One region of the Serratia sp. AR11 genome, then DNA from elsewhere that is predicted to be linked to it. Evidence: riboswitches for the same ligand, from Rfam matches in the RefSeq annotation. Region 1 holds a riboswitch; each other region holds the start of a gene.

Region 1 (4,954 bases):
CACTGATTGCCACCGGCTTGCTTGGTATTTATCTGTCCAGCATGCCGGGTTACTGGGGCATTCTGTTTGTCTGGGCGTTGTTTGGGGTCACCTGTGACATGCTGAACTGGCCGGTACTGCTCAAATCGGTGAGTATGCTGGGGGATAATACCCAGCAGGGGCGGCTGTTCGGCTTTTTCGAAACCGGTCGTGGCGTGGTGGATACCGTGGTGGCGTTTTCCGCACTGGCGTTGTTTACCGCTTTTGGCAGCGGCTACCTTGGCTTCAAGGTTGGGATACTGTTTTATTCAGCGATCGCCATTATCGTCGGGATTATTATTCTGTTAGTGATGAAGGAAAGCCCGGAGGAGAAAACACCATCGAAAAGCGCATTGCCGGTTGATAAAAAACCGGGCATGAGCAGCGTATTAAAAAATAAAACGGTCTGGCTGATTGCCTTCAGCGTTTTCTGTGTTTATGCGGTGTATTGTGGGCTGACGTTCTTTATTCCTTTCCTGAGCCATGTCTATGCATTACCGATTGCACTGGTTGGGGCCTATGGGATCATTAATCAGTATTGCCTAAAAATGGTGGGTGGACCTATTGGCGGGTTGATTGCGGACAAAGTATTAAAATCCCCCAGCAAATATTTATTCTACACCTTTATTATCAGCGCCATTGCGCTGGCATTATTGATCCTATTGCCGCATGAGCAAATGCCGGTCTATCTGGGCATGGCCTGTACGCTGGGATTTGGTGCGGTGGTCTTTACCCAACGTGCAGTGTTCTTCGCACCGATCGGTGAGGCGGGGATTGATGAGGAACACACCGGTGCGGCGATGGCGCTAGGCAGTTTTATCGGTTACGCCCCGGCGATGTTTTGCTTCAGCCTGTACGGCCATATTCTCGATGCCTTCCCCGGACTAACCGGCTACAAGATTGTCTTCGGCCTGATGGGCATGTTTGCCTGCGCCGGGATCATCGTGTCAGGGTTGTTGGTTAGAAATATCCGCGCACGCGGCAAATTGACCCCGGCGGTTTCTGCCGCCTGATTTGAGGACTATGGATGGGCACGGTACAGCATGCCGTGCCCTTACTTGGTCGGCGAGTGCATCAGGTAATAGTCTTCCGCGCCGTCATTGCCGGTGGCGATCGTCCGCCAGCCGTGTTTATGGTAAAACGCCAGCGCCTTCTCATTCTTGACCAGACATTTCAGCGAGCCGGTGGCGGTAAACGTCTGCTCCGCTGCCTGCAACAGCGCGCTGCCGACGCCCAGGGGCGGCAGGTGAGGGTCGACATACAGATTGTGAATAAAGTTATCCTGACGATAAATCGAGACAAACCCCAGTCGCTTTCCCCTTTCTTCCGCCACCCAAATATCCTCGCCCAGTGTCGAACGATCGAAATCTTCCAGTCGGTAATCTTCGGTATCACGCCAGGGGAACGCTGCTTTGCGCGATGCCAGATACAGGGTGCGCAGGAACGGACGGTCGGCTTCCTGGTATTTTCTTATTTGCATGGCGTCTCCTTTTTATTTTTTGACACTATAGCGCGATTGACCTCACCGGCGGCAACCCCAATAATGGCCGTCTTGACTCGGGGTGCCTCTAGGGGCTGAGATTTTACCCGTATTACCTGATCTGGATTATGCCAGCGTAGGGAAGTCTCGGTGCCCCCACCGGTACCCGCCTTCTTGAACGCCGGTTGGGAGGAATATGTTCACTCGACCTGATGCTTTACCCGGCGCTCACGCCGCGGCTTGTTTGACCCAATTTAAACGCCAATCCCCCTTGATTCATTGCCTGACCAACGAAGTGGTGCAGGAACTGACGGCTAACGTGTTGCTGGCGCTCGGCGCTTCCCCTGCGATGGTGGTGGAACCGACCGAAGCGGCACAGTTCAGCCGGCTGGCGGATGCTTTGCTGGTCAATATTGGCACCCTCAATGCCTCGCGGGCCGAATCCATGCTGGCAGCGGTAGAGGCCGCCAATGCGGCGGGCACCCCCTGGACGCTGGATCCGGTCGCCGTCGGCGGGCTGGTGTATCGCACTGCATTTGCCCAGCGTTTGCTGGGGGAAAAGCCGGCGGCGATCCGCGGCAATGCCTCTGAGATCATGGCGCTGAGTGGCTTGCAGGCGAACGGTCGCGGCGTCGACAGCGCTGACGATTCACTGGCGGCGTTACCGGCGGCGCGTGAACTGGCGCGGCTCAGCGGGGCGATAGTGGCAGTGACCGGCGTGGTGGATTACATCACCGATGGCCAGCGTGACTGGGCGGTCGCCGGAGGGGACGTGCTGATGACGCGAGTGGTGGGCACCGGTTGTGCGCTTTCGGCCGTGGTGGCGGCATTCTGCAGCCTGCCGGGCGATCGGCTGGACAACGTAGCCACCGCCTGCCGGGTGATGTCACTTTGCGGTGAGCGGGCGACGCGTGGCGCGGCTGGGCCGGGCAGTTTCACCCCGGCGTTTCTCGATGCTCTTTACCAACTGCGTCCGGAGGATCTGCAATGAAACGGATTAACGCGTTGACCATCGCCGGGACCGATCCGAGCGGTGGGGCCGGTATCCAGGCCGACCTGAAAGCCTTCTCCGCGCTAGGGGCCTATGGCGCCTCCGTGATCACCGCGCTGGTGGCACAAAACACCCGCGGCGTGCAGTCGGTGTATAACATCGAGCCGGCTTTTGTCGCCGCTCAACTTGATTCCGTGTTCAGCGATCTGCGTATCGACAGCACCAAGATTGGCATGCTGGCCAACGCCGACATTGTGCAGGCGGTGGCGGAGCGTTTACGTCACTATCAGCCGTCGTTTGTGGTGCTGGATACGGTGATGCTGGCGAAAAGCGGTGATCCTTTGCTGGCACCGGAGGCGGTGGAGTCGATTCGCCGCGAACTGTTGCCGCTGGTGTCGATCATCACGCCGAACCTGCCGGAAGCTGCGGCCCTGCTGGAATGTGCCCCGGCGGAAAACGAAAGCCAGATGCGTGAACAGGGGCGGGCACTGTTGGCGATGGGCTGCCAGGCGGTACTGATGAAGGGCGGCCATCTCAGCGAAAGTGAAAGCCCGGACTGGCTGTTCAGTGTGGGGCAGGAGCAACGCTTTACTGCACCCCGCGTAGCGACCCGCCATACGCACGGCACCGGCTGCACGCTGTCTGCTGCATTGGCCGCGCTGCGTCCGCGCCACGACGACTGGGCAGGTACGGTCGCTGCCGCCAAGGATTATCTGCAAAAAGCCTTGCAGCAGGCCGATACGCTGGAAGTGGGGCACGGCATCGGGCCGGTGCATCATTTTCACGCCTGGTGGTGAGTCAACTTTTTAGCCGTGCTGTGGTCTGACTAGATTCAGGCCCGGTTTTGGCCGGGTGCGATCGAATTCAATCAAGGGAGAAGGCCATGACAGGACAAAACGCACTTCGCGGCGCCATCTTCGGCGCGTTACTCAGCTTCAGCGTGGGCAGCCTCGCCCAACAGATTGTCACCACTTCGGACGTGATCCAGCAGCCGGGCTATCAGACCAGTTGGCAGAACATGGTGAAGGGGCAGGCCCGTTTACCGGGCTGGGCGCGCAAAGGGGTAGGGACTTCAACCCCGGCGCAAAGCCTGAGCTGGAAGGGCCAGGATTATTTGGTGGGCAATGTGTGCAAGCCCCACGACTGTGCCAACAACTTTATGATGGTGGCGTTTAAAGAAGATAAGTCGCAGGCCTGGGCGGTGCGCGTTGAAGTGGCGAACAAGCCGGAAGCGGTTGATCATCCGAAGAAATACGCCAAATACCAATGGCTGGGCAAGCCGGATGAGGACATGAAGGCGCTGCTGAAACAACAGTTTGAGAATAATCCGGACTGGAAATAAGTGGGCTTTAGCGTCGTACGAATCCCCTCACCCTAACCCTCTCCCAAAGGAGAGGGTACAAACGGGCAAGCATTAGTTAATGCGGTCAGCCGATACCGGCCTGATGCAGGTCGTGCAGGTTGATCGCGCCCACCAGTACGCCATCTAGGTTGACCACCGGCGCGGCGCTAATGTGCTGTTCGTGCAATGCTTCCAGTGCTTCTCCGGCGCGCCATTGTTCCGGCAAACGGTAGCCGGGCCGGGTGATCGCCGGGCTTAATGCATCCTGCAGGCTATTGCCTTTCACCAGCCAGCGACGCAGGTCGCCGTCGGTAAACACCCCCACTACTTTCTGCTGTGCGTCGCACACTGGCACCAGTCCCAACCCGGTACGGCTCAGTTCCAGCATCGCTTCCATCACGTTGGCATTTTCACTGACCTGCGGCAGGCGATCGCCAGTGCGCATCAGGTGATGTACCCGGTTCAGCAGGCGTGCGCCCAGGCTGCCGCCCGGATGCGAGCGGGCAAAGTCTTCGGCGTTGAAACCGCGTTGGCGCATCAGCGCCATTGCCAGTGCGTCGCCCATCATCAGCGTATTGACCGCACTGGAGGTCGGTGCCAGCCCCATCGGGCAAGCCTCACGCTCAACGCTGATGTCCAGCATGCAGGCCGCTGCCTGTGCCAGCGGTGACTCTTTGCCACCGGTAATAGCGATCACCGGGATATTATTCTCCGCCAGTAGCGGCAGGATCAGATCCAGTTCTTTGGCGCGGCCGGAGTAGGAGATAAACACCACCACGTCGTCGGCACCGATCATGCCGAGATCGCCGTGCAGTGCCTCCGCCGGGTGGACGAAGAAAGACGGGGTGCCGGTACTGGCCAGCGAGGCGGCAATTTTTTTACCGATATGACCGGATTTACCGATGCCGGAAATCACCGCCTTGCCGCGGCAGTTCAGCAGCAGTTCGCAGGCGCAGACGAAGTTGTCGTCCAGTCGTGCCAGCAGGCGTTGTGCTTCGGTCAACTCAATTTCCAGCGTTTCGCGGGCAAAGGCCAGCAGGGCAGCGGCGTTACTCATCAAAATCTCCTACCAGAATGATATTGATCCCTTTCGCTTGTAGCGCGGCGAGGTAATCCGGGTTGA
Region 2 (4,954 bases), 510 kb from region 1:
ATGACGTTTGCAGATCAATTTAGGCCAACATGCGGGAATGAAAACGCTCGCGATATTCGGTAGGTGAGAGTTGCAAATGCCGCTCAAAAACGCGCCGCAGATTGAGGCCATTGCCAAACCCGCAACTGATGGCGATTTGCTCAATACCTTCCGCACTCTGCTCCAGGCGTTGCCGGGCCAGATATAAACGCCCTTCTTCAACAAATTTGGCGGGGGAAATACCGGTTTCACGCGTGAACACCCGGGTAAAGTTACGCGGACTCATGGCAACCCGTTCCGCCAACTGCTCAACGGAAAGGTCTGCGGCCAGATTCTCCAGGATCCACGACTGAAGATCGCGGATTGGGCCAGGGGTTTTAGCCTGATTTAAAGGGTAACGGCTGAACTGCGCCTGACCGCCAGGCCGACGCAGGAACATCACCAGATCTTGCGCCACTTCACGCGCCTGAACAAAACCGTAATCGTCCTCCACCAGCGCCAGGGTGAGATCGAAGCCGGAACTGACCCCGCCCGAAGTCCAGACGGAACCATCCTGCACGTACAACGGCCCATTTTCGACCTGCACTTTTGGGAAACGAGTCTGCAAGGTTTCCAGCAATCGCCAATGGGTGGTCGCCCGGCGTCCATCCAGCAAACCGGCTTCGGCCAGCAACAACGCCCCACCGCAAACCGACGCAATACGCCGCGCCTTGGGTGCGGCACGCCGTAGCCAGTCGACAACATAAGCACTCTCTTCCTCGGTCGCGCCTTTTCCGGTCACTATGATGGTGTCGCGTTCCTGCTCTGGGTCGAGATCTGAAAGACGATGATCGGCCAACAGATTCAAGCCGGACGACCCATGTACCACCCGGTGAGATTGGGTGGTGACGATCGCCATCTGGTAGAGCGGAGCGTCGTTGGGCCTCAAGCGGTTGGCTTGCATCAGGATGTCGGCGATGCCTGCCGACTCGAATAACATGCCCCCTTCGGGGACGATAATCAGAAAGGTATGCATGTCCTTAAAATACAAAATGAGCAAAATAAGTCAAGCCCGCCACCGGAGAGGCTGGCGGGCTTTCAGTGCGCGACTTATCAGCGCCAGTCCAGCGCCGGTGCAATATGCTTCAGGATCGACTCAATCACATGGGCGTTATACTCAACGCCCAACTGGTTTGGCACCGTCAGCAGCAAGGTATCCGCTTCGGCAATGGCTTCGTCCTGCGCCAGCTGTTTGATCAGCAGCTCTGGCTCGGCGGCATAACTACGGCCGAATATCGCCCGGGTCTGATCGCCGATATAGCCCACCTGATCGCCCTCCTGCCCGCTATTGCCGAAGTAACTGCGGTCCTGCTGGTTCATCAGCGCAAAAATGCTGCGGCTGACCGACACACGCGGCTCTCGTTTATGCCCTGCCAACTTCCAGGCCTCGCGGTAAGCGCGGATCTGTTTGGCCTGCTGCACGTGAAACGGCTCGCCGGTTTCGTCGTTTTTCAGCGTCGAGCTTTGCAGGTTCATCCCCAGCTTCGCGGCCCAAACTGCCGTAGCGTCTGAGCTGGCACCCCACCAGATGCGATCCCGCAGCCCGGCAGAGAAGGGTTCAACGCGCAGCAGGCCGGGAGGATTAGGGAACATCGGCTGCGGGCTGGGTTCGGCAAAGCCTTCACCGCGCAGCGCGTCCAGCAGCACTTCGGTGTGGCGGCGGGCCATATCGGCTTCGGTCTCGCCGTCCGCAGGCGTGTAACCAAAGTAACGCCAGCCATCAATCACCTGCTCGGGAGAACCGCGGCTGATGCCAAGCTGCAAGCGTCCACCTGAAATCAGGTCGGCGGCTCCGGCGTCTTCAACCATATACAGCGGGTTTTCATAGCGCATGTCGATCACGCCGGTACCAATCTCAATACGCTGGGTTTTGGCACCGATGGCAGCCAACAGCGGGAATGGCGAGCCAAGCTGGCGTGCAAAGTGATGCACGCGGAAATAGGCCCCATCCGCCCCCAGCTCTTCTGCCGCGACGGCCAGGTCGATCGATTGCAGCAACGCATCGCCGGCCGAACGGGTGCCCGACTGTGACGAAGGCGTCCAGTGGCCAAAAGAGAGAAATCCAATTTTCTTCATGGGTGGTGTCCTTAGGTTCAATTATGACCGGATTACAGTGACAAATATGCCCCCTGTCAGGCCAGAAAAATTGTCTTCGACCGCACTAAACGAACCGTTTTTGGCAGAGAAAATCCTCCAGGCTTCCCCCCGCCCAAACATTGTAATCAAAAAGTAAATATCGTATAACAGGCTCCTCCGAGGGGTGTCCTGTAATGGGCTGAGATGGCGCAAGCCGAACCCTTTGAACCTGATCTGGGTCATGCCAGCGAAGGGACGGGTCGGCAATAACGCTATCAGTCATTGCCTGTTCATACCTCAGCGCGCCCGGATCTCCACTCACTTTTGGAGGTCCCATGTTTACTCCCCAATTCGACGACGGTCTCTACGGCCAACTGCGCCTGCGCGCCGGTAGCCACTGGCAGGACTATGTCGCTCACCCCTTTATTCAGCAACTGGCCGCCGGTACGCTACCCGAACCTGCTTTCCGCCGCTATCTGACCCAGGACTATCTGTTCCTGATCCACTTTGCCCGCGCCTACGCCCTGCTGGTCAGCAAACTGCGCACCCTGCCGGAGATGCGCACGGCCACCGCCTCGCTCAATGCGATTGTCGCCGAGCTGCCTTTGCATCTGGCCTATTGCGCCGACTGGGGCCTCAGCGAGCCGCAGATTGCCGCCGAGCCAGAAGCCGCAGAAACCCTCAATTACACCCGTTATGTACTCGATATCGGCCACTCCGGGGACGCTCTCGACCTGCTGGCGGCGCTGTTGCCCTGCGTCGCCGGCTATGCCGAGATTGGCCTGCGGCTGCTGGGCGACCCTGCCACGGTGATGGAGGGCAACCCTTACGCCTCGTGGATCCGCAACTATGGCGATCCGGGCTATCTGACCGGGGTGCAGGCCGCTATCGATCTGCTGGAAAACGTCGGCCGTCAGCGCGGTGCAGAAAGCCGCCTGGGCGAACTGTCAGAGATTTTCACCACCGCCACCCGGCTGGAATCTGCCTTCTGGCAAATGGGGCTGAATGCCCAATGAGTATAGGCAACGCGCAACACCATGGCGTTCGGCCGGGTATTCAGGTGCGGGATTTAACCCTGCGCTTTGGTCAGCAGGTGATTTTTGAGCGGCTGAGCTTCGATATCGCAGGCGGCAGTTTTGTTGCCCTGCTCGGCGCCAGCGGCGCGGGGAAAACCAGCCTGTTGAAGATTATTGCCGGGCTGGAAAAACCCACCTCCGGTTCGGTGACCGGCAGTGACGGCCTGCCGATTGCCGGGCGCATCGCTTATATGGGGCAAAAGGATTTGCTCTATCCGTGGCTGACCATTGACCAGAACATCAGCCTCGGCGCGCGGCTGCGCGGTGAAAAGGTCGATTGCGCTTGGGCGGAACACCTGCGGGAACGCGTGGGGCTGAGCGGTTATGGCAATGCCTTGCCTGCTGCGCTGTCCGGTGGCATGCGTCAGCGCACCGCCATCGCCCGTACCCTGTATGAACGCCAGCCGATTGTGCTGATGGATGAGCCTTTCTCGGCGCTGGACACCATTACCCGCGCCATGATCCAGCAACTGGCCGCCGAACTGCTGGCGCAGCACACCGTATTGCTGATTACCCACGACCCAATGGAAGCCTGCCGTCTCAGCCATCACCTGCTGGTACTGTCCCGCTATCCCGCCGGTATTGACGATAGCCATGTTATCGAAGGTTTGCCGCCGCGCGCACCGGACGATCCTCATCTGCTGAAAAGCCAGAGCGAGCTGTTGTTGCAACTGGTGAGGGCCGCCGGATGAAACCACAGATTGAAAGCCGTCTGTCGCGGATGCGCCGCAGCCTGACGGTGTTTGCCGGCCTGCTATTGCTGTGGGGACTGGTCACTCTGGGTGATATTCCGGCTTTTCTGCTGCCTTCACCCACCTCAGTCGCGCAGGCGCTGTGGAACGACCGGGCTTACCTCGGTTACCACACGCTGATCACCGCCGCCGAGATCGCCTGCGGCCTGCTGGCCGGGGTGTTGCTTGGTGCCGTACTGGCGCTGTGCATGATTTATTCCCCACGGCTGCAACGCTGGCTAATGCCGCTGGTGCTAACCAGTCAGGCTATCCCGGTGTTTGCACTGGCCCCGCTGTTGGTGCTGTGGTTCGGTTTTGGCATGAGCGCCAAGGTGGTGATGGCCGTGTTGGTGATCTTCTTCCCGGTCACTTCAGCCTTCTTCGACGGACTGCGCCGGGTCAATAACGATTATCTCGATCTGGCCCGCACCCTGCGCGCTTCTCCCTGGGCGCAACTGCGGCATGTGCGGCTGATGGCGGCACTGCCGGCCTTTGGCTCCGGGCTGCGCATGGCCGCCGCCGTCGCCCCGATCGGCGCGATCATCGGCGAATGGGTCGGCTCGGCGGAAGGTTTGGGTTACGTAATGCTGAACGCCAACGCGCGCATGCAGACCGACGTCTGTTTTGCCGCGCTGTTTATTCTGGTGCTGATGACCGTCCTGCTTTGGGTGACGGTGGACGCGCTGCTGCTGCGCCTGATCGACTGGGCGCCGGAAAATGACTGATAACAAGGGATCCACAATGATTAATAAAACCCTCTGCGGACTGATGCTCTGCACCACGCTGGCCGGGCAAGCTACCGCCGCAGAAAAACTGACGCTGGTGCTCGACTGGTATATCAACCCCGATCACGCGCCGATTATGGTGGCCGAGCAGATCGGTGCCTTCAAGGCCGAAGGCCTGGACATCAAGATTGTGCCGCCTTCCGATCCGGCGCTACCACCACGGTTGGTGGCGGCAAAACAGGCCGATCTGGCCATCACCTATCAGCCGCAGCTGCATTTCTTTGCCGATCAGGGCCTGCCGCTGATGCGCGTGGGTACCCTGATTAAT
Region 3 (4,954 bases), 2.2 Mb from region 1:
AGTGCCGGCCATTCGACAAAGCGGAACTGCTGCCGCCCGCTCATGCCAAGCTGCGCAGCCAGTTGACGCTGTTCGACCGGAATGTTTTCCAGCGCCTGTAGCAGCAGGCGGGTCGCCAGCGGCAGGTTGAAGAACATATGGGCCAACAGAATGCCCTGCAGGCCATAGGGGGAGAAACTGTAGTTAATGCCGAGCCAACCGCATATCGCGGCCAGCCAGCCTTGTCGGCCATAAACACTGAGCAGACCGAACACCGCCACCAGTACCGGCAGCACCAGCGTCATGGCGCACAGCCGTAGCAGCAATTGGCGGCCAGGGAAACGGCGACGGAACAGCGATCGCGCCAGCAGGATAGCGGGCAGCACCGAGATCAGTGCCGACAGCAACGCCTGCCAGAAGGTGAAACGCACCACGTGCCACAGGTAGCTGTCCTGCCACAGACCCTGCCAGTCGCTTTCGGGCGCGTGTCGCCACAGCGAACCCATCGCCAGTACGGCGATGGTCAGGATCAGACCGGAAGCCAGCAGCCCCGGCCATAGCCAGCGTGGGATCAGTGGCTGACGGCGGTTTGCCATGCCCGGATCCAGTTGCCGCGTTGTTTGGCCACTTCTTCAGCGCTGTATTGCAACGCGGTCTGCGGTACGGTCATTTGCTCAAACCCGGCCGGTAGCTGGGTTTTGATCACCGGATACATCCAGTTGCCGGTGGGAATGCTGTTCTGGAACGCCGGGGTCACCATAAATTGCATAAACTGCTCTGCCAACTCCGGCTGTTTGCCGGCCTTGAGTTTGCCTGCCACCTCGACCTGCAGGTAGTGGCCTTCGCTGAAGTTAGCGGCGGCGTAGCTGTCTTTCTTTTCTTCAATCAGATGGTAGGCCGGAGAGGTGGTGTAGCTGAGTACCAGGTCGCCTTCGCCTTTCAGGAACAGGCCGTAAGCCTCACTCCAGCCCTTGGTCACGGTGACGGTTTTCTTTGCCAGCTTTTGCCAGGCTTCGGGAGCCTTGTCGCCATAGACTTTCTGCATCCACAACAGCAGGCCGAGGCCCGGCGTGCTGGTACGCGGATCTTCATAAATCACCTTCCAGTTCTGGTCACTGTCGACCAGTTCCTGCAGGCTTTTGGGCGGGTTCTTCAGTTTTTCTTTGTTGTAAACGAAGGCAAAGTAGCCGTAGTCATAAGGCACGAAGGTTTTATCCTGCCAGCCGCCGGGAACGCTCAGTTTGGTGCTGTCGACGTTGCTCGGCGCAAATAAACCGGTTTGTTGCGCGGCCTGCAGCAAATTGTTGTCCAGCCCCAACACCACATCGGCGGCGCTGTTTTTTCCTTCCATGCGCAGGCGGTTAAGCAGCGAAACGCCGTCTTCCAGCGCGACAAATTTCAGCTCACAGTCGCACTGGGCTTCAAAGGCTTTTTTGACCGCCGGGCCAGGGCCCCAGTCGGCAGCGAAAGAATCATAGGTGTAGACCGTCAGTACCGGTTTGGCGAACACCGGTGCGGCGCACAACAACAGTAATAAGGGCAGGCTTTTTTTGACCACTTTGCACTCCTGAAAATTTAGGGGGGCAAGGGTATCTGAGGGGGCGAGTGGCGGCTGCCGGTTCGCTGGGCTCAAATCCCTCCGCCGGTATTGACCGGATCAGGTTCGACGGGTTTGTTCTCAGCAAAATCGGCACGCCGCATTTTGCACCCCGTTGAGACGGCGTCATTGTAAAGACTAACGGGCGTCGGTGAAAGGCGCTTATGCTTCCGGCGGCGCAAACCAGGCGGATTTAAAATCAAACCAGCCCAGGGTATTCATCCGTACGCCGCGCATGCTGCGCTGGCCGTGCAATTGCAACCAGTGGTGGAACAGCGGGTGTAACTGATGATTGCTGACCAGGCGCTGGCAAAAATCGGCCAGCGGCAGGCTATTGGCGCGCCACAACGCGGCATCCTCAGCGAGATCTTCATTCATGCAGTGCTGCATCAGCGGCAGTTCATACAGGGTGGCGAACAGCGAGAACTCCAGCGGCAGATAGAAGTTGGCGCTGCCGAGCCACAGATCGCTGATGGCTTCGCCTTTATGCCAGGTGTCGTAATCCACGGCCTGGATCTTCAGCTTGATACCCTGCTGCGCCAGCAGGGGTTCGATCGCCAACTGAATGGCGTGGAACTCCGAGTGCTCGCTGTAGTAAGTCAACGTCAGCTCGGTCAACCCGTCCGGTTTGGGCAATTGTGCCAGTGCGCGGTTGTGATGCCAGCGCGGCAGAAGGCCGTAGGCCGGCGACCAATAGCGTTGATAGACCGGGCCGGCATTGCTCAGCAGCGCAATGGGGTTGATCAACTCGCACAGCCAACTGCGAATGGCCGGATCGGCCGCCAGTGGCGAACGCTGATCGAACAGCAGGAAATAACAGCCTTCTTCCAGCCGGCTTTCCAGTTCGTTTTTGCCGGTGTCGTCCGCCTGCAACTGGACGCCGGAATGTACCAGTTCTTCGGTCACTTCCGGCAGCACCCAGATATTCACCTCATCGATCAGCGCGCGGTAGCCAAAGTAATCGTCAAAGGCGTGGATTTTCATCTGGCTGCGGTGGTTGCGTACCACGCTATATGGCCCGGTGCCCACTGGGTGGCGCGAGAAGTCCGGCAGGCTTTGCCATTCGCGCGGCAAGATCATCGCGGGCACGCTGCCCAGCAGCCACGGCAGCCAGTAATCGGGACTGTGCAAATGCACGTCGATCACATAAGGCGTCGGTGAGGTCACGCGTTCGAGATGTGAAAACAGTGGCTGTGGCATCAAACGGGTAAGCGAGCTGATGACATCCTCCATTTCCAGCTCGCGGCCATGGTGAAAATGAATCGCCGGGCGGAGATAAAAACGCCAATGCAGCGGGGTCAAAGCTTGCCAGTGATGCGAAAGATCAGACTCCAGTTCCCCGTTTTCCTCGTTTATGCGCGTCAGGCCGCTGAAAATCTGCCGTGCCAGATGGGTTTCCGAACGCCGCAGCGCCGAACCGGGCAGCAGGTTATACAACTGGCGATAGTAGAGCACCCGCAGGATGTGTTTCCCCTGACGAAAGCTGCGTCCCAGTTGGGACAGCAACATTTGGCGCACCACGTTTTTATCGCCGACCAGTTGCACCAGTTGATCGATACGGTCTTGCTCCAGCAATTCCTCCGCCCGCTGCTGTTGCAGTGCCAGACCGGTGTAGTGAAAGGTGAGCCGTGAACGTTTGCCGCGCCCGGACTCGGCCTGCCAGGTTAACCAGCCCTGGTGCTGCATGGCACCCAGTAGCGAACGCACGTGGCGGCGCGAACAGCTGAGCACTTCGGCCAGCTCCTGCAGGGTGGTTTCGGTCGGCTCGCCGTGGCAGCGCTGCCACAGGCGAATGAACTGCTGTTGCAATCTGGAGGTGGACATAAAAGAGGAACGCTCCGGCATCAACCCATCAATTTATCTTTCCCTATATTACGCCGATAATTTTCCTCAATGAAAGGGGGAGGGCGACGGATGAAAGTTTTCTTGTCAAAACAGTTCTATCAGCGCTATTTCAGCGCGGTACGTCGCCAGCGGGCCGATTGGTTGGGGCTGGTGCCTGAGCAGGCGCGGCTGGAGATGCTGGCCCATCTGACCCAGTGGGACATCCACTCCATGACGGATAAGCAATACCGTGAGCATCTGTGAGGCTCGGGTAGAAAAAGTTTCTGAGTAATGGTGTTGTTCACCAGCCAGTGGGATCATACCCACTGGTTTTTTTATTCTCGGTCGCGGGGATATTCTTGCAATTTTGCCACCGTAGCCTAAGGTTCTGTCTTCCGCTTTAGGGTCAGGAACGAAGAGATGAAACGTCAGCGCTGGCTGCCACGCCGCTTTAATCCCGTCTTTGCCGCATTCCTGCTGATTGCCTTTCTTTCCGGCATTGCCGGCGCGCTTTTGGCGCCGACGCTGAGCCTGTTCCTGACCACCGAGGTTAAGGTGCGGCCGCTGTGGGTTGGCCTGTTCTATACCGTCAACGCTATTGTCGGCATCGCGGTCAGTTTCCTGTTGGCCAAGCGTTCGGATACGCGCGGCGATCGTCGCAAGTTGATTTTGCTGTGCTGCCTGATGGCGGTCGGTAACTGCCTGCTGTTTGCCTTTAACCGTGACTATCTGACGCTGATCACCGCCGGGGTATTGCTGTCGGCGATTGCCAATACCGCGATGCCGCAGATTTTTGCGCTGGCACGAGAATATGCAGACAGCTCGGCGCGCGAAGTGGTGATGTTCAGCTCGGTGATGCGCGCACAACTGTCGCTGGCCTGGGTGATTGGCCCGCCGCTGTCGTTTACGCTGGCGCTGAACTACGGGTTTACCTGGATGTTCATGATTGCCGCTGCGACCTTCGCGATTTGTGCATTGCTGGTATGGTTTACCCTGCCTTCGGTACCACGTGCGGAGCAAAGTAGTTCGGAGCTGAACGCTACTGCTTCGGTTCCGATTGCCCCCGTCAGCGCCTGGCGCAACCGCAATGTACGTCGTTTGTTTATTGCGTCGATGCTGATGTGGACCTGCAACACCATGTATATCATCGATATGCCGCTGTATATCACCGCCGATCTGGGCCTGCCGGAAAACCTTGCCGGGCTGCTGATGGGCACGGCCGCCGGGCTGGAGATCCCGGCCATGTTGCTGGCGGGTTACTACGTCAAAAGGTTCGGCAAACGCAATATGATGCTGTTCGCCGTGGCGGCCGGCATCCTGTTTTATGCAGGATTGGTGGTGTTTAAATTTAAGCTGGCGCTGATAGTATTACAGCTGTTCAACGCCATATTTATCGGCATCATCGCCGGTATTGGCATGCTCTATTTCCAGGACCTGATGCCGGGACGGCCAGGTGCGGCGACCACGCTGTTTACCAACAGTATTTCCACCGGGGTGATCCTGGCCGGGGTGCTGCAGGGGGCGCTGGTGGAAAACCTGGGGCACTATGCGGTT

What was found. A riboswitch is a leader RNA that binds a small molecule or an ion and turns the genes downstream of it on or off. The one in region 1 is predicted to bind thiamine pyrophosphate.
Region 2: another riboswitch for thiamine pyrophosphate. It lies ahead of tenA (thiaminase II); the one in region 1 lies ahead of thiM (hydroxyethylthiazole kinase).
Region 3: another riboswitch for thiamine pyrophosphate. It lies ahead of thiB (thiamine ABC transporter substrate binding subunit); the one in region 1 lies ahead of thiM (hydroxyethylthiazole kinase).

The regions. Positions count from the first base shown of each region.
Region 1 covers NZ_CM150739.1:4,058,152-4,063,105, reverse strand. The annotation lists gene ACSOSI_RS19115 (MFS transporter) at 1-1,031, shown strand, start outside; gene ACSOSI_RS19110 (GNAT family N-acetyltransferase) at 1,073-1,498, opposite strand; TPP riboswitch at 1,567-1,658, shown strand; gene thiM (hydroxyethylthiazole kinase) at 1,695-2,489, shown strand; gene thiD (bifunctional hydroxymethylpyrimidine kinase/phosphomethylpyrimidine kinase) at 2,486-3,286, shown strand; gene ACSOSI_RS19095 (inhibitor of vertebrate lysozyme family protein) at 3,373-3,831, shown strand; gene gutQ (arabinose-5-phosphate isomerase GutQ) at 3,917-4,888, opposite strand; gene srlR (glucitol operon DNA-binding transcriptional repressor SrlR) at 4,881-4,954, opposite strand, start outside.
Region 2 covers NZ_CM150739.1:3,544,434-3,549,387, forward strand. The annotation lists gene ACSOSI_RS16750 (GlxA family transcriptional regulator) at 20-994, opposite strand; gene ACSOSI_RS16755 (LLM class flavin-dependent oxidoreductase) at 1,072-2,094, opposite strand; TPP riboswitch at 2,265-2,367, shown strand; gene tenA (thiaminase II) at 2,430-3,110, shown strand; gene ACSOSI_RS16765 (ABC transporter ATP-binding protein) at 3,107-3,862, shown strand; gene ACSOSI_RS16770 (ABC transporter permease) at 3,859-4,626, shown strand; gene ACSOSI_RS16775 (ABC transporter substrate-binding protein) at 4,643-4,954, shown strand, end outside.
Region 3 covers NZ_CM150739.1:722,396-727,349, forward strand. The annotation lists gene thiP (thiamine/thiamine pyrophosphate ABC transporter permease ThiP) at 1-575, opposite strand, end outside; gene thiB (thiamine ABC transporter substrate binding subunit) at 551-1,537, opposite strand; TPP riboswitch at 1,596-1,701, opposite strand; gene sgrR (HTH-type transcriptional regulator SgrR) at 1,739-3,400, opposite strand; gene sgrT (glucose uptake inhibitor SgrT) at 3,491-3,664, shown strand; gene ACSOSI_RS03390 (sugar efflux transporter) at 3,821-4,954, shown strand, end outside.